DNA from 3 places in the Streptomyces marispadix genome. Region 1 is predicted to be linked to each of the others. Evidence: riboswitches for the same ligand, from Rfam matches in the RefSeq annotation. Region 1 holds a riboswitch; each other region holds the start of a gene.

What was found. A riboswitch is a leader RNA that binds a small molecule or an ion and turns the genes downstream of it on or off. The one in region 1 is predicted to bind cobalamin.
Region 2: another riboswitch for cobalamin. It lies ahead of metE (5-methyltetrahydropteroyltriglutamate--homocysteine S-methyltransferase); the one in region 1 lies ahead of MMA15_RS19350 (ribonucleoside-diphosphate reductase subunit alpha).
Region 3: another riboswitch for cobalamin. It lies ahead of MMA15_RS06450 (SCO2321 family membrane protein); the one in region 1 lies ahead of MMA15_RS19350 (ribonucleoside-diphosphate reductase subunit alpha).

What each region holds. Positions count from the first base shown of each region.
Region 1 covers NZ_JAKWJU010000002.1:4,592,097-4,599,877, reverse strand. The annotation lists gene mctP (monocarboxylate uptake permease MctP) at 1-1,404, shown strand, start outside; gene MMA15_RS19355 (GNAT family N-acetyltransferase) at 1,505-2,005, shown strand; cobalamin riboswitch at 2,126-2,299, shown strand; gene MMA15_RS19350 (ribonucleoside-diphosphate reductase subunit alpha) at 2,431-4,869, shown strand; gene MMA15_RS19345 (ribonucleotide-diphosphate reductase subunit beta) at 4,860-5,921, shown strand; gene MMA15_RS19340 (hypothetical protein) at 6,096-6,635, opposite strand; gene MMA15_RS19335 (D-Ala-D-Ala carboxypeptidase family metallohydrolase) at 6,690-7,439, opposite strand.
Region 2 covers NZ_JAKWJU010000002.1:1,273,861-1,281,641, reverse strand. The annotation lists gene MMA15_RS27800 (Ig-like domain repeat protein) at 1-129, opposite strand, end outside; gene MMA15_RS05545 (DUF7196 family protein) at 1,409-1,624, opposite strand; gene MMA15_RS05540 (DUF1360 domain-containing protein) at 1,876-2,163, opposite strand; gene MMA15_RS05535 (cytochrome P450) at 2,483-3,874, opposite strand; cobalamin riboswitch at 4,116-4,342, shown strand; gene metE (5-methyltetrahydropteroyltriglutamate--homocysteine S-methyltransferase) at 4,579-6,951, shown strand; gene MMA15_RS05525 (CbtA family protein) at 7,142-7,781, opposite strand, start outside.
Region 3 covers NZ_JAKWJU010000002.1:1,493,571-1,501,351, reverse strand. The annotation lists gene MMA15_RS06460 (CbiQ family ECF transporter T component) at 1-59, opposite strand, end outside; gene MMA15_RS06455 (SCO2322 family protein) at 135-848, opposite strand; gene MMA15_RS06450 (SCO2321 family membrane protein) at 845-2,194, opposite strand; cobalamin riboswitch at 2,352-2,494, opposite strand; partial or broken gene MMA15_RS06445 (GntR family transcriptional regulator) at 2,798-3,505, opposite strand; gene MMA15_RS06440 (LamB/YcsF family protein) at 3,612-4,364, shown strand; gene MMA15_RS06435 (5-oxoprolinase subunit B family protein) at 4,526-5,167, shown strand; gene MMA15_RS06430 (5-oxoprolinase subunit C family protein) at 5,332-6,330, shown strand; gene MMA15_RS06425 (glycosyltransferase family 4 protein) at 6,759-7,781, shown strand, end outside.

The DNA.
Region 1 (7,781 bases):
GCGATCTACGCGGCGGGCGCCGCGGGCTTCTTCGCCGTCCCGTACACGATCCTCGTCTACCCGCTGATCTTCACGTTCCTGCCGCGGCTGTGGTCGGTCTCGCACCGGCACGGGTACGTGACGACGTCGGACTTCGTGCGCGGCCGGTTCGGCTCCAAGTCGCTGGCGCTGGCGGTCGCCGTGACGGGCATCCTCGCGACGATGCCGTACATCGCGCTGCAACTCGTCGGCATCCAGTCGGTGCTGGACGTCATGGGCATCGGCGGCGGCGAGTCGACGCACTGGTTCATCAAGGACCTGCCGCTGCTGATCGCCTTCGCGGTGCTGGCGGCGTACACCTACTCCTCCGGGCTGCGGGCGCCGGCGCTGATCGCCTTCGTCAAGGACACGCTGATCTACATCGTCATCGCGGTGGCGATCATCTACATCCCGTTCAAACTGGGCGGTTTCGACGACGTGTTCGCCAAGGCCGGCGACGCCCTGTCGCAGACCAACCCGGCCACGGGCAAGCCGAAGGGCGAGGTCGTCACCAGCTCGCCCAACCAGTGGGCGTACGCGACGCTCGCCTTCGGCTCCGCGCTGGCGCTCTTCATGTATCCGCACTCGATCACGGCGACGCTCTCCAGCGGCAGCCGCAACGTGATCCGTCGGAACACCACGATCCTGCCGCTGTACTCGCTGATGCTGGGCATGCTCGCACTGCTGGGCTTCATGGCCATCGCGGCGGGCATCAAGGTGAAGAACGGGCAGCTCGCGATCCCGCAGCTCTTCGAGAACATGTTCCCGAGCTGGTTCGCGGGCGTCGCCTTCGCCGCCATCGGCATCGGCGCGCTCGTACCGGCGGCCATCATGTCGATCGCGGCCGCGAACCTCTTCACCAGGAACATCTACAAGGACTTCCTCCGCCCCGATGCGACCCCCGAGCAGGAGACCAAGGTCTCCAAGATCACGTCGCTGCTGGTGAAGGTCGGCGCCCTGATCTTCGTCCTCGGGATGGACAAGACGGTCGCGATCAACTTCCAGCTCCTGGGCGGCATCTGGATCCTCCAGACGTTCCCGTCGCTCGTGGGCGGGCTCTTCACCCGCTGGTTCCACCGGTGGGCGCTGCTGGCCGGCTGGGCCGTCGGCATGGTCTACGGAACGGTCACGGCGTACGGCGTCTCCTCGCCGGTGCAGAAGCACTTCGGCGGCAGCAACGACGTGATCCCCGGCATCGGGGAGATCGGGTACATCGGCCTGACCGCGTTCGTGCTCAACGCGGTGGTCACGGTGGTGCTCACCTTCGTACTGAGGGCCGTGAAGGCACCGGACGGAGTCGACGAGACGCGTCCCTCGGACTACACGGCGGACGTCGGAGACCCGGGCGTACAGGAGGAGTTGCCCGCGCCGACCGGCGCGCACTGAGAGAGCGGGAGCCCTCCCTCCGCACAGTCCGGACTGCGCACGATCGCATGCCTCGCCCCACTGACACCCGATTGTCAGTGGGGCGAGGCATGCTCGTTCCATGGACATCACGATCAGACCGGCTCGCGACGAGGAGCTGGACGAGGTCGGCGAGCTGACCGCGGAGGCGTATCTACGGGACGGGCTGCTGGACTTCGGCGAGGACGACCCGTATCTGGACACACTGCGGGCGGCCCGGCGCCGTGCACTGCACACGGAGGTGCTGGTCGCCGCGGAGGCCGCGTCGGAGCGAGTGCTCGGCGCGGTGGCCTTCGTCGGCGACGGCGGGGAGTACGCGGACATCGCGGGCCCGGGCGAGGGCGAGTTCAGGATGCTCGCGGTACGGGCCGAGGGGCGCGGTCGCGGGGCGGGCGAGGCCCTGGTGCGGGCATGCGTCGAGCGGGCGCGTGAACGGGGCCTGAGACGGCTGCTGCTGTGCAGCCACGAGCGGATGACGTCGGCGCACAGGCTGTACGCGCGGCTGGGCTTCGTACGCATACCGGAGAGGGACTGGGAACCGCTTCCGAGCATGGCGCTGCGGGCGTACGCGCTCGAACTGTGAGCCGGGGCCGACCGCGGGTGAAGCGCGCGGTCGCCAACCAGGCGGCCCGCGGACCGAGTTGCGAACCAGTCCAAAGAGCAGAACCGGTCGACACAATATGTGGGGGCGACTGGCGCTCTCCACTACTAGATGTATGCTCGTGCTCGCTGCCGCGCAGGGGAATCCGGTGTGAATCCGGAACTGTCCCGCAACGGTGTGCGATGTGGTGCTTCGCTGCCCTCCATGGCCCCGCCATGACGGGCGGCACCGCCGCCTCGTCGCGAGTCCGAGTGCCTGCCGGCCGTGTCGACAGACGTCCGGGTCCCGAGGGTTGGGCCGGTGGACGCCGCAAGGCATGCCGCTGAGCGATGCGGCATGCCCGCGCGCCCGCCTGTGCGCTCCCCCGGTGACCGGTGACCTGACCCGAGCGAGGGAGAGCACATCCCGTGACCATCGCACCCGCATCGCCACCCGGCTCCGCCGCGCCGCCTCACGTATCCGGGCAGCCCGCCGAGGACGGCGCGCTGCTGCACACCCTGACCGAGCTGGCCGCCGATCTTCCCGGCACCGATCCCCGGCGGGTCGCCGGAGCTGTGCTGCGCGGACGCCGACAGGACGCAGACGAGGCCGAGTCGAGGTCGCTCGCCGCGGAGGAGGCCGCCGGGCTGATCGGCGAGGAGCCCGCCTACTCGCGGCTGGCGGCCCGGCTGCTCACGCTCGCCATCCGCGAAGAGGCCCGCGGCCAGGGCGCGTCGTCCTTCTCGTCCTCCATCGCCACGGGGCACCGCGAGGGCCTGATCGCGGACCGTACGGCCGCGTTCGTACGGACCCACGCGGCCCGCCTCGACGCCCTCGTGGAGGAGGCGGTCGAATCGGGAGCGGACGACCGCTTCGGCTACTTCGGGCTGCGGACGGTGCATTCGCGGTATCTGCTGCGCCATCCCACGACGCGCCGGGTGATCGAGACGCCGCAGCACTTCCTGCTGCGCGTCGCCTGCGGGCTCGCCGACGGCGACTCCGCACAGGCGGCGGACGAGGTCGCGGAGTTGTACGGGCTGACGAGTTCGCTGGCCTATCTCCCCTCCTCCCCCACGCTCTTCAACTCCGGTACGCGGCACGCCCAGATGTCGTCCTGCTATCTGCTGGACTCGCCGAAGGACGAGCTGGACTCGATCTACGACCGCTACAAGCAGGTGGCGCGGCTGTCGAAGCACGCGGGCGGCATCGGCCTGTCCTACTCCCGTATCCGTGCCCGCGGTTCGCTGATCCGGGGCACGAACGGGCACTCGGGCGGCATCGTGCCGTTCCTTCGCACTCTGGACTCCTCGGTGGCCGCCGTGAACCAGGGCGGCCGTCGCAAGGGCGCCGCCTGCGTCTATCTGGAGACCTGGCACGCGGACGTGGAGGAGTTCCTGGAACTGCGCGACAACACCGGCGAGGAGGCCCGGCGCACCCACAACCTCAATCTCGCGCACTGGATTCCGGACGAGTTCATGCGCCGCGTGGAGGCGGACGCCGACTGGTCGCTCTTCTCGCCCGTCGACGTGCCGGAGCTGGCGGACCTCTGGGGCGGGGAGTTCGACGACGCCTACCGCAGGGCGGAGGCGGACGGCCGTGCGGTGCGCCGGGTGCCCGCCCGCCGCCTGTACGCGCGCATGATGCGCACCCTCGCCCAGACGGGCAACGGCTGGATGACCTTCAAGGACACCGCCAACCGCACGGCGAATCAGACGGCGAAGCCGGGCCGCACCGTGCACTCCTCGAATCTGTGCACGGAGATCCTGGAGGTCACCGACGACGGCGAGACCGCCGTCTGCAATCTGGGTTCGGTCAATCTCGCGGCGCATCTCGGCGAGTCGGGCGCTATGGACTGGGAGCGCCTGGACGCCACGGTGCGTACGGCGGTGACGTTCCTGGACCGTGTCGTCGACATCAACTTCTATCCCACAGAGCAGGCAGAGCGCTCCAACTCCCGCTGGCGCCCGGTCGGTCTGGGGGTGATGGGCCTCCAGGACGTCTTCTTCCGGCTGAGGCTGCCCTTCGACTCGGAGGAGGCACGGCGGCTCTCCACCCGTATCTCCGAACGGATCATGCTCGCGGCGTACGGGGCCAGCGCGGACCTCGCCGAGCGGCACGGGCCGCTGCCTGCCTGGGAGGAGACCCGTACCGCACGCGGCGTGCTGCACCCCGACCACTATCCGCGGGCGCGACCGGCCTGGCCGGAGCGCTGGTCGGCCCTTCGGGAGCGCATCAGCCGTACGGGGATGCGCAATTCGCTGCTGCTGGCGGTCGCGCCGACGGCGACGATCGCGGCCATCGCGGGCGTCTGCGAGTGCATCGAGCCGCAGGTCTCGAACCTCTTCAAGCGGGAGACGCTCAGCGGCGAGTTCCTCCAGGTGAACACCTATCTCGTAGCGGAGCTGAAGCGGCTCGGGCTGTGGGACGAACGCACTCGCGAGGAGCTGCGGGAGGCGGACGGATCGGTGCAGGACCTCCGCCGGGTCCCCGCGGAGGTGCGTGAACTCTTCCGTACGGCATGGGAGTTGCCTCAGCGCTCGCTGATCGACATGGCCGCGGCCCGTACCCCGTATCTCGACCAGAGCCAGTCGCTGAACCTGTTCATGGCGGCGCCGACGATCGGCAAGCTCAGCTCGATGTACGCCTACGCATGGAAGAGCGGCATCAAGACGACGTACTACCTGCGTTCGCGGCCGGCGACGCGCATCGCACGGGCCGCGGGCGCAGCGGCGGCAACGGCGACGGCGGGGGCTGCCGCTGCTTCGGCGGACGCCGAGCCCCCGCACGCGTCCGTGCCGCCCCCGCATGGCGCCGACGCCGCCACCTGCTCCCTGGAGAACCCCGAGTCCTGCGAGGCATGCCAGTGACGACCAGCGCCAAGAACACCGACGGCGGCCGCGCGGGGAATCTGCTCGACCCCGGCTTCGAGCTGACCCTGCGGCCGATGCGCTATCCCGGCTTCTACGACCGCTACCGCGACGCCATCAAGAACACCTGGACCGTCGAGGAGGTCGACCTCCACTCCGACATCGCCGACCTCGCCAAGCTCACGCCCGGCGAACAGCACATGATCAGCCGCCTCGTGGCCTTCTTCGCCACGGGTGACTCGATCGTGGCGAACAATCTCGTGCTCTCCCTCTACAAGCACATCAACTCCCCGGAGGCGCGCCTGTATCTCTCCAGGCAGCTCTTCGAGGAGGCGGTGCACGTCCAGTTCTACTTGACGCTGCTGGATACGTATCTGCCCGATGTGGACGAGCGTGCGGAGGCGTTCGCGGCCGTCGAGAACATCCCGTCCATCAGGGAGAAGGCACAGTTCTGCTTCCGCTGGATGGCGGCCCTGGAGGAGGGCGAGGGCGAGGAGCGGATCGAGCGGCTGGAGAGCCGCTCGGACAGGCGGCGCTTCCTGCTCAACCTCATCTGCTTCGCCGCCTGCATCGAGGGGCTGTTCTTCTACGGTGCGTTCGCCTACGTCTACTGGTTCCGCTCACGCGGCCTGCTGCACGGGCTGGCGACCGGCACCAACTGGGTGTTCCGCGACGAGTCGATGCACATGTCCTTCGCCTTCGACGTCGTGGACACCGTCCGCGAGGAGGAGCCCGAACTCTTCGACGAGGAGCTGGAGAAGGAGGTGACGGAGATGCTGGAGGAGGCAGTCGAGGCGGAACTGCAATTCGCCCGCGACCTCTGCGGCGAGGGGCTGCCCGGGATGAACACCGAGTCGATGGAGCAGTATCTGCGTGCCGTCGCCGATCAGCGGCTCGTCCGGCTGGGCTTCCCCGCCCGCTACGGCGCCAGGAATCCGTTCTCGTTCATGGAGCTTCAGAACGTGCAGGAGCTGACCAACTTCTTCGAACGGCGAGCCTCCGCCTATCAGGTCGCCGTGGAGGGCTCGGTCGCCTTCGACGACGACTTCTGACGGCGCCTGGCCTGGCCGGGCCGGTCCCTTCAGACGGCCTCCCGGCAACTCGCCCTATCCGCTTGGGAGTACGGGAACAGCAAGGGGGCCGCGCTCCCCGCGCGGCCCCCCGGACCTACCGACCCGGCCCCGTCAGCCGTCCGTCATGAGTCCTTGGCTGTTCGTCCGGCTCGCTCAGCCCTTGCCGCCGCTCAGGCAGCCGCCGCAGTTGTGGAACGTGACGTCCCAGTGGTTGCCCTCGTCGAAGTAGATGTTCCCCGACCCGGACTTCCACTTGTTGCCACCGATGGAGGTGAAGGTGTTCTTGACGTAGCTGCTGAGGCAGCCCGTCATGTGGAAGTCCAGCTTGTAGCCGTTCCAGTGGCTGTAGGTGCCGCTGGCGTGGCCCGTCTCGGTGCCGCCGGTGACCGTCAGGTCGCACTTGCTGGCGCCCTTGAGGGTGATCGCACCGTCGATCGTCGCCGAGTTGACCTGGTCCAGCGAGGTGCAGCTTGAGTTGTTGCGGTCGGAGCAGCCGCCGCTGGAGGTGATGCCGATGCCGGCGTCACCCAGCTTCTTCGCAGCCGCGGAGTGGCTCATCTTCGCGAGCGGAGCGGCTTCCTTGGCCTTCGCGGGCTCGTCTGTGGTCGCCTCCGCCACATATGCGGTGGAGAAGATCGCGAGTGCCATCGCCGAGGCGCCGACGGCCGTCCGCAGAGCGATCTTTCGGTTCATGGGGGGTTGGTTTCCTTCCTGAGTCAAGCTGTGCCGAGCAGATGTGGTGCCGGGTCAGTTGGTGACGCCGCAGTCAGGCGCGTCCCAGTACTTGCTTGAACGGTGGTCCACGTGGGTGTGGTCGTCGTGGGCGGGGAAGCCCGGCCCGAGAATGCCGTGGAACCCGCGGTTGCGCGCTTCCTTGGCCATGGCGCACAGCGAGTGCGCCCCTGCGCCGAGGTCGGCCGAGTCACCGAAGAGATGACGGCTCGAAGGAGCGCCGCCCACCTGGTCGTTGCAGGCCTTGGAGCGGAAACCGCTGGTGACGCGGAGCGGCTTGTCGCCCATGGCGTGCCGCATGGCCTCCAGCTTCCACATGGTGCGCAGGGCGTTGGCCTTGGCCTCCGAGGCGCTGACGGCTCCGCCGCTCCAGTCGGAGTTGCAGTTGTTCAACTCCGCGTAGGAGAAGTGGGCAGGCGTGCAGTCGTCGTCCTGCAACTCGTAGATCTTCTTGTACGTGGCCGCGTCGGCCTTGCCGGTCTCGCTGATTCCGTACGCCTTCTGGAAGCGGGAGACGGCGGCCTTGGTGGCCGGGCCGAACTTGCCGTCGACGGAGATGACTTCACCGCTCGCCGGGTATCCGGAGATCCGGACCTGGAGCTGCTTGACGTCGTCCCCGGAAGCGCCCTCGGCGAGGTCGCGGTTCCAGGTGAAGCAGCCGTCCGTGGGGGCTGCGGGCCCGGCGGTCGCCACTGCCGTGCCCACCAGGACTGCTGCCGCGACCATGACAAGCGCCAGTACGGCTCTTACCGCACGTCGGGGCATGGTGGCCTCCATATTTTGTGGGGAGTGGCAACAGAGCTTGTCGTGACAAAGAGAACGCGTCAACAACTGTCAAAAAGTGCCAATGGACGAGGCCACTGGACTCCGAACTCCCCTGGCGCGCATCCGTGCAGGCCGGAGCCCCCGGAGAACGGAACGACCGCCGCCCGGCACCATCGGCACCGGGCGGCGGTCGCCCGTGACACGTTATGTCTGTCATGTTTGGAGGCCGCCACGCGTGATGCGTGAGCGAAGTCCCTGCGCCTCGACCGCACCCCGAACGGGGATCGCGCGGCGGAGGCCCGGCGCACGGTCCCGATTCCGCTTGCGGGACCCGGGGGTGGC
Region 2 (7,781 bases), 3.3 Mb from region 1:
GAAGTAGGAGACCGTACCGGTCGGCTGAGCCGTCGAAGAGGTGTCGGTCACCGTCGCAGTGAAGACGACGGGTTCCCCGCAGAAGGAGGGGTCGTTGTCGGAAGTCAGGACTGTGGTGGTAGGTGCCATGGTGAGGCCCCTTTCGCAGATCCACGGATGGGAAGCGGGTGTTCGTCCTGTCGTCAGCGGTTTCGGGTGCGACTCAACAACGTGACGGAATTGCTGAGTTGCGCTGTGCGCCGCCCACGGAGTTCGGTGCGGCAGCCCGCTTTGTCGATGTATTCAGTAAGCGACACCGTTGACGCTCTGGGCCATACGAGTGGCGCGATAACACTCGTTCAGTGGAGCGCACCGGGACGTGCGGGGGCGTGCGAATTTGTGGCCGGGGGGCGCCGGGGCGCGCGGTTGTCGTGTCTCAAAACCACGTGGTGGCAGTCGATTTCGCTGCATCCGGCACGAGGGCGACTTTGCGGTGCGGCCGGAACACGGCAGTGGACGGAGACTCGCCGTGATCGAGGGCAGGCCGAGAAAATAATTGTGCGCCGCACGCGCCCCCGTAGTGCTCCGGGGGGCCGGAGGCCAGTCCCGGCGTTCCGCATCGGAAATCGCCCCGTCCGCCGCCAGGCCAAGTCGCCCTCGAACGCGTGTAGTTGAGATTGAGAGGGCTTCTCGAGGTCATATGGTCCCGGCTGTTTTGAGGTGCGCTCTCCACGCTGCGGCGCCGAAGTCCGTGTTGTGCCCAGCAACTTGGGTACGGCCACTCATCGTCACCGAGGACCGCATTTCATCCTCGGACGCCGATTCGGCCAGTCATGCTTCTCATGGGGGAGTGAACACAGCGCGCGCACAATCGCGCCCCGCCCCTGTCAATCGTGTGAAGGGCACACTGGCAGAGACGGCGTAGTTTCCGAAGGGCTGCTGATCGTATGCGCCCCCGGGTGTGCCAGCGAAGGATCGGAACCTTCACCGAAGAGGGTCGAGGGCCGAACGTACGCGGGGGGCACTCGCGTTGTCCGGAGAGTCGGACCGCCGGGAGGATCGCAGCACGCAGATCAACTGCGCAAGGCAGAGCCGCCGTTGAGGGAAGCGGACGAAGGAGATGTGCGCCGCTCGCACGAACCGGCGCGGGCGGCACGGCCGTTGACGGGCGCCTTCGTCCGCGAGAGCGCGCACGCCAAGGCTCCTAGGCCCTTTTTCGGGGCGCCGCGTGCCGTGCCGTCGCCGGACGGACGGACGAGCGGAGGTCCTAGCAGAGCCGTACGCGAGAGCGGAATCTGCGGACGCAGAACGGAACCCTCGTGCCCGCTGTGTCGGCGGTCCCGCATCCGGCCGGGGTGTCGGGCCGGTGCAGGAGCGCCGCCATGCGCACGAGGGTTCCGTGTGGTGGTGGGTGTTCGGGGCTTCGCGGCTACTGGTTGACGGCGGTGATCGTCCCCTGGCCGCCGGCGCGCCGGTTGGCGGCGTTGGCCTCATGCGCGGTGACGTAGTCGCGGGCGACGCCGTTCGGCAGCGTCAGCCGGTAGCGGACGGCCGCGCGGCGGTGTTTCGCAGTGGCTCTCGCGGCGGCCTGCGCCGCGTTCGTATTCCTGTTCGCGCCGGCTTTGTTGCCGCAGTTGCATCCCATGGCGAATCCTCCTTCTAACCGGCCGATTTCACGGCCGCCTGACGGGCCATCGTCCCCCCTGCACGCGAACCCCGGCCGGACCGAGGGGATCGCCGTTCTTCCCGGCCGCTCAACAGGACGGATCACAAACAGGGGATTCCGTACTCACCGTGTCGTGTCCCCGCGGCAGATGCCGTCAACACCTCTGCCAAGCGGCAGCGTTGACGAGCAGAGGAAAGCGGACCTGGGGGGTGCGGGTTGGTCCAAGCGATTCAGTCGACCCATTCGGAGGCCACGCCCGCGAGGTAGGACAGCGTCAGAATCAGAGCCACAGCCTGAAAGGCGACGGTGCCGCCGATGAGATAGGCGAGCGTAACCACTCCCGCGGCGACCCAGATGCTCGTGCACCAGCCGCAGTTGACCAGATATGAGGGCTTGGATTCCTCTCCGAAACGATCGGCCGTCCAGGACCGGAATCCGGCGGCCAGGGTGTCCTTGGTTATGAAGCGGGTGATACGGCAAGTGGCGCCCAGTGCAAGGAGGAACACCGCGATGTTCATGAAAGTCAATCGTAAGGCGACGCGGCGTCCGGGAACAGCGGCTGGTGGCAGAACAATTCGCCGAGAGAGGTGGAGAAGGCGATGCGGGCTCACATGAAACGCACATGCGCAAAGCAGTGCTCTGCTGCGACAACTCCGGTCGTCATCGTTCAATTCAGTTCGTGACCGTCCTGCTGCCGCCTACCGCTGAACGTGCTCCGCTGCGTCGGCACCCTCTGTGCGGCCCGCGTGCCGATCCTCTGCGCCGTTGCCGCGGGCCGCGCCCGGAGCCTTCGGACACCGGCGCGGCCTGTGGCAACTTCCCCGCCCGTACGGGCGCTCAGCCGGCCGAGCCGGAAACCCCCTTCGCGACTTCGAACTCCAGTGAGCGGATGCGGTTGTCGAAGCTGGACGGGACGAGGTCCGGCAGCCCGGCCGCCCGCATGCCGACGGAGTCGGTGAGCAGCAGCCGGAAGAGCGCCTTGAGTTCCTGGCGTGCGAGGTGCGCGCCGAGGCAGTAGTGCGGTCCTCCGCCGCCGTAGCCGAGGTGGGGGTTGGGATCGCGGGTGATGTCGAAGGCGTCCGGGTCGGTGAAGACGGCCTCGTCGCGGTTGGCGGAGGCGTAGTAGAGCGCGACGGTCTCGCCCTCGCGCAGCGTACGGCCGCCCATGACGTGGTCCGAGCGGAGCGTACGGCGGAACTGGATGATCGGCGTCGAGTACCGCACGATCTCCTCGACGGCGGTGTCGGCGTACTTTTCGAAGTCGCTCTCCCACAGCTCCCGTTGATCGGGGTGCTCGGCGAGCAGCGCGAGGCCGTGGGAGATCGCGTTACGGGTGGTCTCCACGCCCGCGACCATCAACAGCGTGAAGAACGCCCCCAGTTGACGGTTGCCGAGGCACTGCCCGTCGATGTCGGCGGTGACGAGCGCCGAGATCAGGTCGTCGGTGGGGCGGCGGCGCCGCTCGCGGGCGAGCATTGCGATCATGACGTGCATACGGGCCAGCGCACGGAGCCCCTTGCCGGGGACGCGGAACTTCGCGCCCGCGCCGCGCCGTACGCCGATGTTCTCGGATGCGTCGTTGAGCTGGGCGAGGATGCGCGGCCGGTGGCGGCGTGGGATGCCCATCATGTTGCACACGACCTCGCACGGCACGAGGGAGGCCACGGCGGTCACGAAGTCACGCGACGGCTGCCGTACCGCGTCCGCGACCACGTCGGCCACGACCTTCTCGATGTCCTGCTCGGCGCCCGCCAGCAACCGGGGGCTGAACGCCCGGGAGATGATCTTCCGCAGCCGGGCGTGATCACGGCCGTCGAGGTTGACCATGGAATCGCCGAAGAGGGCCTTGACCCATGGCGCGGGATGCGGCGTGGTCACTCCGGGCGCACTTCCGAACACCGCCGGGTTACGGCTGGCCTCCAGCACGTGTGCGTGTCTGACGAGGGCGTAGAAGCCCGGCTGCCGGTGCCTGCGCACGACGTGCGGCGGCTGCGCGAAATAGGCGGGCGCCTCCTGTTCGCGCAGCGCCGCGAAGATCCGGTGGCGCCGGTCGTGGGGGAGTTGCCAGAAGCCGGGGTCGGCGAGGTTCGCTTCGGGCTCGGACGCGGACGCCGTTCCGGGTGCTGTCTCCGGTGCCGCCTCCGGCCCTGCTGCGTCCGTCCCCCCGGAACTCCCCTCGGCCGCCGCTGCTGACGCGGACGTGGGCTCCGACGCGGTGCGGGATGCCATGGTCATCATCTCCAGTCGCTTGTGGCACTGTTCGACCCCGGACCGCGCAAGGGCCTGCGCGGCGGGGCGAGTCTCCGGCAGCAGCTTGGGACCGGCGGCCCGCGACACCCCGTGCGCCACACCGCCACGACCCGGACGGCCCTCCTGATGCGGCGCCGCCCGCACGCCACGGGCCCGTAAACCGGGGCAGCGCATGAAGTACGCCTCACCGCCGCCCGTTGTACGCCCCGCTCGCCCGCTCGTAGGCTGGAAGAGCAGTCGGTTCGCCCTGTCCGCCAGGCAGGGCGTCGCAAGAGGGAATCCGGTGAGAGTCCGGAACTGCCCCGCAGCGGTGAGTGGGAACGAACGCCGTCATACGCACTGGGCCCCCGATGGGCACGGGAAGCGACGGCCAGTAGGAGCCCGTCCGTGGATCACGGACGCGGCAGGCCCACGAGTCCGAAGACCTGCCACTGCCCGCCGGGTACTTCCCCGCGGCTCCTCCCCGGTCGCTGGCACCGGAAGGCGCCTCAAGGGAGAGCCCAGGGCCGCGAGGCCCGAGGGAGACGTCCCCGGCGGACCGGATTCGGTGGCCTCGAGGGCGGGCCGGCGGTACAGGCGAGCGGCACGCGGCGCGCGTGGTCGCCGCCGCGGCGCCTTTCCTCCTCGTCAGTACCTCGCTCCGTACCCCACGGTCACCGGCGAGACTCGCGAAGGAGAGTTGAGTGACAGCGAAGACCGCAGCCGCGGCGTCGAACGCTTCGAAGACCCCACGGCCCACGGCTCCCACCGTCCACGGCTACCCACGCCAAGGACCGGGACGTGAGCTGAAGAAGGCCGTCGAGGGCTACTGGAAGGGCCGCGTCACCGCCGGTGCCCTGCGGGAGACCGCGGCACGCCTGCGCCGGGAGAACTGGCGGCAGCTCAGGGAGACCGGGGTGCACGAGGTGCCCACCGGGGACTTCTCCCTCTACGACCATGTGCTCGACACCACCGTCATGGTGGGCGCTGTGCCCGAGCGGCACCGTGCCGCCGTCGAACAGGACCCGCTCGACGGCTACTTCGCCATGGCACGCGGTACACAGGACGTCGCACCGCTGGAGATGACCAAGTGGTTCGACACCAACTACCACTACCTCGTACCGGAGTTGGGCCCCGGCACCCGCTTCGCCGCCGACTCGGCGAAGCAGACCGGCGAGCTGTCCGAGGCGATCGCACAGGGCCACGAGGCACGGCCCGTGCTCGTCGGGCCCGTCACCTATCTGCTGCTGGCCAAGCCCGCGCCCGGCGTGCCCGAGGACTTCGAACCGCTGACTCTGCTGGAGCGTCTGCTGCCCGTCTACGCCGAGGTGCTCGCCGACCTCCGTGCGGCGGGCGCCGGATGGGTGCAGCTCGACGAGCCCGCGCTGGCCCAGGACCGCACCCCGGACGAGCTGTCCGCGGCGGCTCGCGCCTACCGGGAGCTGGGCGAACTCACCGACAGGCCGAGGCTGTTGGCGGCCTCATACTTCGACCGGCTCGGCGACGCGCTGCCCGTACTGGCGAAGGCGCCCATCGAGGGCCTGGCGCTGGACTTCACGGGCAGGGCCGCCGCCAACCTGGAGGACCTGGCGCGTGCGGGCGGCCTGCCCGGCAAGCGGCTGGTCGCCGGTGTCGTGGACGGCCGCAACATCTGGATCAACGATCTGAAGAAGTCCCTCGCCACGCTGGCTTCGCTGCTCGGCTTCGCCGGCCGCGTCGACGTCGCCCCGTCCTGCTCGCTGCTGCACGTGCCGCTGAACGCCGCGGTCGAGCGCGACATCGACCCGCAGATCGCACGCTGGCTGGCCTTCGCACGGCAGAAGACGGAGGAGACCGTCGCCCTGGCGAAGGGAATGAGCGAAGGCACCGACGTCATCGCGGGCCTGCTGCACGCCAACTCGGCGGCACTGGCGTCCCGTTCGTCGGCTGCGCTCACCCGCGACCCGGCGGTGCGCGCCCGCAGCGAGGCAGTCACCGGCGACGACTCCCGCCGCGCCCAGCCCTATCCGGAGCGTGCCGCCGCGCAGCGTGCCCGGCTGGGCCTGCCGCCGCTGCCCACGACCACCATCGGCTCCTTCCCGCAGACCGGTGAACTACGGTCAGCACGCGCGGACTTGAGGGCGGGACGCCTCGATGCCGACGGCTACGGCAAGCGGATCGCCGCCGAGATCCGCGACGTGGTGGCCTTCCAGGATCAGGCCGGGCTGGACGTGCTCGTGCACGGCGAGCCCGAACGCAACGACATGGTGCAGTACTTCGCCGAGCGGCTCAGCGGATACATCGCGACCCGGCACGGCTGGGTGCAGTCCTACGGCACCCGCTATGTACGGCCGCCGATCCTCGCGGGCGACGTCTCACGTCCCGCACCGATGACGGTGGAGTGGACGCGTTACGCGCAGTCGCTGACGGACCGCCCCGTCAAGGGCATGCTCACCGGCCCGGTCACCATGCTCGCGTGGTCGTTCGTACGGGACGACCAGCCGCGTGCCGAGACCGCGCGCCAGGTGGCCCTCGCACTGCGCGACGAGGTCGCCGACCTGGAGGACGCGGGCACCGCCGTGATCCAGGTCGACGAGCCCGCGCTGCGGGAGACGCTGCCGCTGCGCGCCGAGGGCAGGACGGAGTACCTGGCGTGGGCGACGGAGGCGTTCCGGCTGGCCACGGGCGTGGTGCGTGCGGACACCCAGATCCATACGCACATGTGCTACGCGGAGTTCGGCGACATCGTCTCCGCCATCGCGGACCTCGACGCCGATGTGATCAGCCTGGAGGCCGCACGCTCCCACATGCAGGTCGCGGACGAACTGGCCGCCGCCGGCTATCCGAACGAGGTCGGCCCCGGCGTGTACGACATCCACTCGCCGCGGGTGCCGGACGTCCACGAGATCGAGTCTCTGCTGCGCAAGGCCCTCGGTGCCGTCCCCTCGGAGCGGCTGTGGGTCAACCCGGACTGCGGTCTGAAGACCCGCGGCTGGCCCGAGGTCCGGGAGGCGCTGGAGCACATGACGAGGGCCGCGCGGACGGTGAGGCGAGAGCTTCGGGAGGGCGTACGCACGGAGACCCAGGACCGGGGCTGAGCGGCTGAGGGCCTGAGGGGCTGACGGTCTGGGCCTTCCCGGTCCCGGCCCCGAAGACGCCGCTGCCGGGCACCTGTCGCGGTGCCCGGCAGCGGCGGCGTACATGGCGGGGCCGTGCGGTGGTGCTCCGTAGCGGACGCGCCTGCGCGGCTCACGCCGCCATACGGCCCGAACGCCCGTCCGGTCCCGTTCAGTTCGCGGCAGTGGCCGCCGGCGGCGGCGCAGTCCCCCTCTCACCGTCGGCCAACGGGCCGGCCCCCAGGGCGCGTTCGGCCAGATGACCGAACGCGAGCCCGAAGGCCGACCACAGCACGAGCTGCACGGCGAGCGCCGAGACCCGGAACCGCCACAGCAGCAACGCCGGGAAGTGCTCCGGCAGTTCGCTCAGCGACGGAAGGAACGCATAGGCCAGCCCGACGGCGAAGGCGAAGCCGAGCACGGCCGTCACCGTCGCGTACCAGTTGCCCAGGCGCGGAGCCAGGCGCTTGCCGAGGATGGTCGCCGCGACCGCGAGCAGCACGCTCAGCAGCACCATCAGGAAGTACAGAGCCGTGCGCTTGTCGAGGCTCGCCGGGTCGCCCACCGAGGGCGGGTTCGCCGGGTACTTCAGGAACGGCACCAGATACACGCACACGAACGCGGCCCCCGACAGCAGCAACGCCGTGGCACGCGGCCCGAACCGGCCCACGCGCCCCAGCGCGAAGCTGAACGCCAGCGACGCGATGCCGCCCAGGGCCACGCCGTAGACCAGCACGGCCGTGGCGAGGCCCGCCGTGGACTGCATGCCGCGGCTGACGATCTCCTCGCCGTGCTCGTGGGAGTGCGCGTGC
Region 3 (7,781 bases), 3.1 Mb from region 1:
GCGCCCGGGTGCAGGTCGAGGCCGCGACGGGCCTCGGGTGCACGCAGCCACTCGTTCATCGACTCACCGTGCTCCGCCGTCCGTTGCGCTGCTCCGTGCCGGTCCCCGCCGTCCCCGGCCGCGATCCCCGCCGGTCACGGTCGCCTTCGGGAACGGCGGACGGCGGCGAAGGCCAGGGCGGCCACGGCGGCGACGCCCGCCGCGACCCCGGCCACCGGGCCCGAACCGCCGCCGGAACTCCCGCCGGAATCGGCGTCGTCGCCGTCACTCGCGCCCTCGCCCGCGTCTTTTCCCTTCTCCTGCACCTGCTCGCCGCACCCGCGTCTGGGGTAGCCGTCGATGGCGCACAGCAGCGCCGCGGAGTCATAGCGCAGCGGCTCGGCGACGGACGCCAGCGCATCGGCCGCCGTCGCGTCCTCGGCGACCGTCGCGCATTCCGTACGCGGCCGGGGAGGACGCTCGCCGGGCGGTGCGTGAGCGGAGGTGCCGAAGTCGATGCGCAGCGCGATCCGTTTGCGGCCGGGCTTGGCGTCCGTACCGTCGCAGACGTGGTCGAACGCCGTGCTGCCGCGAGGCTTCGCCGCGTCCTTCGAGTCCTCGCTGAGCGCGAAGCGGAACCCCAGGACGTCGCCGTCGCCGGGACGCAGCGCGGACGGTCCCTGAGTGGCGTACGACCACTCGCCGGACTCGCCGCGCTGCTCCCAGAACGACCAGTAGCGGTAGCCGCCGGAGGCCGACTCCCGTGCGGGTCCCGCGAGTTGGACGGCGTTCGCGGGCGCCTCCACGGCGAGGGGCAGCAGCGTCAGCCCGATCACGGCAGCGGCGCGCCCTGCCGTATGCGCGCTCATCGCTCCCGCTTTCTGCGTGCGCTGATCAGGAAGCCGACGCCCGCGCCCGCGGCGAGCCCGGCGCCCAGCAGCGACCAGCGGAGCACGCCGCTGCCGTCGTCCTCCTTTGTCATGCCGCCGGTCGCCTGCTCACCGTCCGGCATGCGGGCGGGCTTCGGACCGGTGGCGACCAGCCTGTCGAGCAGCTTCGTGCCCTTCAGCGTCGCCGCGTCGCCGCCCGTGGCGTGTACGGCGAGCATCACGCCCGCGATGGCGGCAGGGTCGCTTTGTGCCTTGTCCCATGAACCGAGCCTCGCCGCCAGCCAGTCGAGGGACTTCCGCGCTTCGGCGCGATGGCCCGCCGCGGCCAGCGCGATGACGGCGTCGGCCGTGTTGGCGTAGTCGGGGGCGCCCTTGGCGCCGGGCGTGGCGGCGAGCAGGTGGCCGCCGTGGCCGTCGAGCACGGACGCGAGATAGGCCGCGCCCGCCTGGGCGGCCTCGCCGCCGTCGCCCCGTTCGGAAGCCTCTTCCCCGTCGGCTCCCTTGTCGCAACTCAGCGGCTTCAGCGGCCGGTCGGGTCCCGCCTCGGCCCGCAGCCCCGAACCCGCCCCCGCCAGGACGGCCGCGGCGGTGGCGTCGTCGTTGGCGGCCAGCTCGCCGTCCTTGCCCGGCTGATAGGCGAACGCCCCGCGCGAGGATTTCTTCGCGTCACAGCCGAGCTGTAGCGAAGTGAGCGCGTCATAGGGCGACTTGCCGTCCCTGGCCGCCTTCTCCGGCTTCTTTCCGGCGGCGGCGTACGCACCCACCACGACCGACACCGAGTTGGCGTCGCTGGGGCCGCCCGGGTTGTAGCCCCAGCCGCCGTCCTTGTTCTGCACCGCATCGAGCCAGGCGAGCGCCTTGCGTACGGCCTTCTCCTGCCCGCCGGTGGCGGCGAGCGCCTGCACGGCGGCGCCCGTGGCGTTGGTGTCGCCGGGGGTCTTCTTCGCATCGCACGGCTTGCCCGTATCGGCGCGATACGCCGTGAACGAGCCGTCGTCGCACTGCTGTCGGGCCAGCCAGTCCACGGCCTTACGGGCAGGTTCCGCTCCGGCGGCGTCGAGAGCGAGCAGGGCCAGCGACTGTCTCCACACCCCGTCGTACTTGGGGTCGCCCTTTCCGTACAGCGCGCCGGGCGGCTCCTTCGCGGGCTTCGCGTGGTCGTACACCGGGTGCCCGTGCGCCGCCGCGCCGGATATGTGCCTCGCAGACGTGTACGCAGGAGGGGCCGTGTACGTCGGCGGGGCAGCGGCGGAGGCGGTGGGCGCGGTGAGGGCGCAGAGCGCGGTGGCCGACGCCACGGCTTCGATGCTCCGGCGCAGGAACATATGAGTGCCTTTCGGTGAGCGGTCCGCAGCACCGCACGGCCGCCCCGCCCGGCTCGCGTCCCGCTCGCGCGGCACACGTCCCTCGGCGGCACACCCGGCTCGGCTCCGTAGACCTCGACGGTGGGAGCCGCCTTCCGCCGTGCGGCGTCGGACGGCTCCGCGAGCCTTGCCTCCGACCGGGTGCTCCGGCTCACGAGCCGTACACGGGGCGGCAGTTCACCCCGTACGGGTGTCGTTCACGGTTGCGGGTCAGCGCCGGACTTCCACCGGCTTCCCTCGATCGAAGGCGATGTACGCCCTTCACCTTAGCTGGCGTCCTTCGAGCCCCTCGGGGAACGGGCGCTCGAAGGCCGGGCGCCGGAGCCCTCGTTGATCACGGGCCGTCCGACACCGGCCTCGTGAACGGCCGTCGGAGTCACGGCGCATACGGCACAGCTCGGCACGGCACGACACGGCTGGCATGACACGGAGCACGGAGTGACGTCGCTCCGGGGCCCGGCAATCGTTCAACGATCGCCTCCACCCGCGTCGTTCGACTCGTCCGTCGCGTCGGGCTCGCCCCGCTCGAACGCGTGTCAGCCGCATGGCGGCAGTTCGCTCGCCGCGCTCCGGGTACGCCTCGATCACCTGGCGTCGTGAGTCCTCCAGATAGAAGCCGAGCATCCGCTCCGCCGCCTCCGCGTCGCCGTCCTCCAGCATCGTGAGGATCTCGCGGTTGCGGGCGAGATACGGCTCGTAGAAGCGGCGCGGATCGTCCATCACATGGAAGGCCAGCCGGAGTTCGGCGAGCACGCCGCGCATCAGGTCGTCCGTGCGCTCGCTTCCCGCGAGGCCCGCGAGTGCCTGGTGGAAGTGGATGTTGGCGGTGCCGCACTCGGTCCACTCGCCGCGCTCGGCGGCACGCTCGCCCGCCGCCACTGCGTCCGCGACCGGCTCCACCGGGAACGGCGGCTCGTCGAGCCCGCGCAGGGCGGCACATTCGACGAGGACCCTCACGCGGTAGATGTCCGCGATGTCCGCTGCCGTGAGGACCCTTACGAACGCGCCCTTGTTGAGGCGGTGCACCAGCAGCCGCTCGTGGGTCAGCAGCCGGAACGCCTCGCGGAGCGTGTTGCGGGAGACGCCCAGGGCGTTGCCGATGCGCTCCTCCGACAGGCGGACGCCGGGCAGGAAGAAGCCCTGTGCGATACGTTCGCGCAAGATGCCGGCGACTCGCTCGGCCGTGCTGGTGCGGCCCAACAGGGCGCGGTCTGCGGCGAGTTCGGACAGTTCCAGGCCGGGGTCGGCGCCGGTGGCGGTGTCGGCGGTCATGGTGATCTTTCCTCGGGCGGGTGGTGCGCCCCAGTGAAGCCGACAATGCCGCACAGGACAACAACCCCCTTGCCGTATTGTTCAACAATCCCCTAGGTTGGTCGCGATGATCGACCTCAACGCGGACCTGGGCGAGGGCTTCGGCCGTTGGCGGCTCACCGACGACGAAGCCCTGCTGACCTCCGTCACCAGTGCGAACGTCGCCTGCGGCTTCCACGCGGGCGATCCCGTCACCATGCGCCGCGTCTGCGAGCGTGCGGCGGCCGAGGGCGTGCGGATCGGGGCCCAGGTCTCCTACCGGGACCTGGCCGGATTCGGGCGCCGCAGCATGGACGTGCCCGCAGCGGAGCTGGCCGCCGAGGTCGCCTATCAGATCGGCGCCCTGGAGATCTTCGCCCGCGCCGCCGGTGCGGGCGTCGCATATGTGAAGCCGCACGGCGCGCTCTACAACCGCTGTGTCCGCGATTCCGTACAGGCCGCCGCGGTCGTGGAGGGCGTACGAACTGCCGGTGCGCCCCTGCCGGTTCTCGGGCTGCCCGGGTCCGAACTGCACGCCGCGGCCACCGCCGCCGGACTGCCCGTGATCGACGAGGCGTTCGCGGACCGCGGCTACCGGCCCGACGGCACGCTCGTGCCCCGCAGCGAGCCGGGCGCCGTGCTCACCGACCCCGGCCAGGTCCTCGCCCGCTCCGTCGCCATCGCCGCGGGCAAGGACATCACCGCCGTCGACGGCACGCCGCTGCGGCTGGCCGCCCGCTCGCTGTGCGTACACGGAGACACCCCCGACGCGGCCTCGCTGGCCCGGCGGATACGTGACGAACTGGCCGGCGCCGGAATCACGGTGCGGGCCTTCGTATGAGCGGCGAGGCGCCCGTGGGACGCGAAGCGGCGGGCCGTGGCGCGGCGGGAGCCGGGGCCGTGGAGGTGCCGGAGCCGCGCCAGGCGTATGCACCGGGGCGCGGGACGGGCTCCGGCGCCCAATCCCGTGCGCACGGCTGCGGCCCCGAGCAGCCTTCTTCGGTGCCGGAGAGCCCCGTCGTCCTCCCCGTGGGGCGGCACGCGCTGCTGATCGAACTGCCCGGTGCCGAGGCGGCCGAGGCGTTCCACGCAGAGGTGCTCCGTCGCCGCGCCGCCGGGACGCTGCCCGGGGTCACCGAGATCGTGCCGGGGGCCCGCACGGTATTGCTGGACGGGCTGTCCGAGCCGCGGCGGCTGGCGGCGGAGGTGACGGGCTGGGAGATACCGCCCCCGCAGCGCGGCAGCGAGGCGGCCGTTGAGATCCCCGTCCGCTACGACGGGCCGGACCTCGCGGATGTGGCGGGTATGTGGGGGGTCACACCCGAGGAGGTCGGAAGGGTGCACGCCGCGACGCCCTTCCGTGTGGCGTTCTGCGGCTTCGCCCCGGGCTTCGGCTATCTCACGGGACTCCCCGAGCGGTACCACGTGCCACGCCGCTCCGATCCCCGTACGAGGGTCCCGGCGGGATCGGTGGCGCTCGCCGGTCCGTACACCGGGGTCTATCCGCGATCGTCGCCCGGCGGCTGGCAGTTGATCGGCACCGCCGTGGACACGGTGCTGTGGGACGCCGGGCGGGAGCCTGCCGCGCTGTTCTCGCCGGGCACACGCGTCCGGTTCGTACCCCAGGACGGCGGTAGGGAATGAACGCCGCTCCGCACGGCTCGGCCCGGGACGACGAGCGAGACGACCACCAGGACGACGACCGGGCCGACCACCGGGACGACGATCGGGCCGACCGCCGGGCCGACGCCCCGGGCCCCTCCCGGGACGGGGACCTGACCGGTGCCGGTTCCCGTGCCGCCGCCTGGATCGAAGTCGTACGGGCGGGAGCGCTCACGACCGTCCAGGATCTGGGGCGGCCGGGCCACGCACACCTCGGAGTGCCACGCTCCGGCGCGCTGGACGAGCCCGCACACCGGCTCGCCAACCGGCTGCTCGGCAACCCGGCGGACGCCGCGACGCTGGAGACCACCGTCGACGGCTGCGCGGTGCGCGTCACCACCGGGGGTGCCACGGCGCGGACCCGTGCCCGGACCGGAACGACGGAGGGGGCGGCGGCAGGAACGACGGAGGGCACCGCGGCCCGGAGCGGTACCGAGCCCAAGACCGGGGCCCTCGCCGGGGCAGTCACCGAGGCCGTGGTGACGGGTGCCCCCTGTGCCGTCACCGTGGACGGACGGCCCGCGCCCTGGGGCGTCCCCTTCCGCGTGCCGGACGGCGCGGTCGTGGAGGCCGGTCCCGCACAACGCGGCCTGCGCAGCTACGTCGGCTTCTCCGGAGGCGTGCACGCCGAGCCGGTGCTGGGCAGCCGCGCCACCGACCTGCTCTCCGGGCTCGGACCCCAACCGCTGCGCGACGGCGCCCGGTTGGCCCTCGGCGGCGGTTCCGGCGGCGCCGACGGCGGGCGGGTACGCGCGGGTGCCGCGCCCGACGCCGCGCCCTGGGTCGCGCCGCCCCGCGAGCTGGTGCTGCCGCTGGTGCCCGGCCCACGGGCGGACTGGTTCACCGACGGTGCGCTGCGCACCCTCGTCACCGGCGACTACCGCGTCTCCTCCGCGAGCAACCGCATCGGCCTGCGCCTCGAAGGCCCCGTGCTGGAGCGGGCGCGCGAAGGCGAACTGCCCAGCGAGGGCATCGTCTCGGGAGCCCTCCAGGTGCCGCCGGAGGGCAGACCGGTCGTCTTCCTCGCCGACCATCCCGTCACCGGCGGCTATCCCGTGATCGGCGTCGTGGTGCAGGAGGCGCTGGCCGCCGTGGCGCAGGCCGTGCCCGGTACGCCGGTGCGCTTCACGGCCGTCTCGGGCTAGCGCCCCGCGTCCCCGCCCGCCCCGCGCCCCCGCCCGGATCGCGTCCGCTCCCGCGCCCTCAACCGAGCCGCCCCCGACGCGCCTTCGCCCGGCCGATATCCCCCGGGCTGCCCCTTCCATGGCGAAACCGCCTCGCCCGCGCGGCCCTTCGGGCCCGATCCGCGCAGGTGAGCGACGGGTGGCGCGAATCACCCGCCTCGGCCGCTCGGGATAAGTGACTGGCCGGTAAATTCTTGGGTCTGAGGTCGGCGGCCCCGTCATCGCATGCGGAGCGCGCCGCCCCAACGCGTCCAGGAACAGCGCCGGTGTCTCCGATCCCGGTGGAAGCGCCGTGATGAAGGGGGCCGTGAGTGACCGCAGAGGCCGTACGGGACACCCCGGCGACGGAAGGCGGCGGCCCGGCGGGGCCCGCCGCGACTGCCGACGCCCTGCCCGGCACACCCGCCCCGGCGGCGGCCTACGGCGGCGGCCGTGGCGAGAGACCCCTGCGCATCGCGCTGCTGACGTACAAGGGCAATCCGTTCTGCGGCGGGCAGGGCGTCTACGTACGGCATCTCTCCCGTGAACTGGCCCGGCTCGGCCACACGGTCGAGGTGATCGGCGCCCAGCCCTACCCGGTGCTCGACGAGGGCGTCACGCTCACCGAGCTGCCCAGTCTGGATCTCTACCGGCAGCCCGACCCGTTCCGTACCCCGAAGCGCGACGAGTACCGGGACTGGGTGGACATGCTGGAGGTGGCCACGATGTGGACCGGCGGCTTCCCCGAGCCGCTGACCTTCTCCCTGCGCGCACGTCGCCATCTGGCCGCTCGCCGGGGCGAGTTCGACGTCGTGCACGACAATCAGACGCTCGGCTACGGGCTGCTCGGCGACCTCGGCGCCCCGCTCGTCACGACCGTCCACCACCCCATCACCGTCGACCGGCGGCTCGATCTGGACGCGGCGAGGAACCGCCGCGCCCGCGCCTCGGTGCGCCGCTGGTACGGCTTCACGCGGATGCAGCGGCGGGTGGCACGGCGGCTGCCGTCGGTGCTGACGGTCTCCGGCTCGTCCCGTGGGGAGATCGTCGAACAGCTCGGTGTACGGCCGGAACGCGTGCACGTCGTGCACATCGGCGCCGACACCGGCCTCTTCTCGCCAGATGCGTCCGTGCCGGAGGTCCCCGGCCGGATCGTGACCACCTCCAGCGCGGACGTGCCGCTGAAGGGCCTGGTGCATCTGGTCGAGGCGCTGGCGCAGGTGCGTACGGAGGTGCCCGAGGCACATCTGGTGGTCGTGGGACGGCGCCCCGAGAAGGGCCCGGTGGCCGAAGCCCTGCGACGCCACGGACTAGGCCACGCCGTGGAGTTCGTCAAGGGCATCAGCGACGCCGAACTCGCCGGACTGGTGCGCGGTGCGCAGATCGCCTGTGTGCCGTCGCTCTACGAGGGCTTCTCGCTTCCGGCGGCCGAG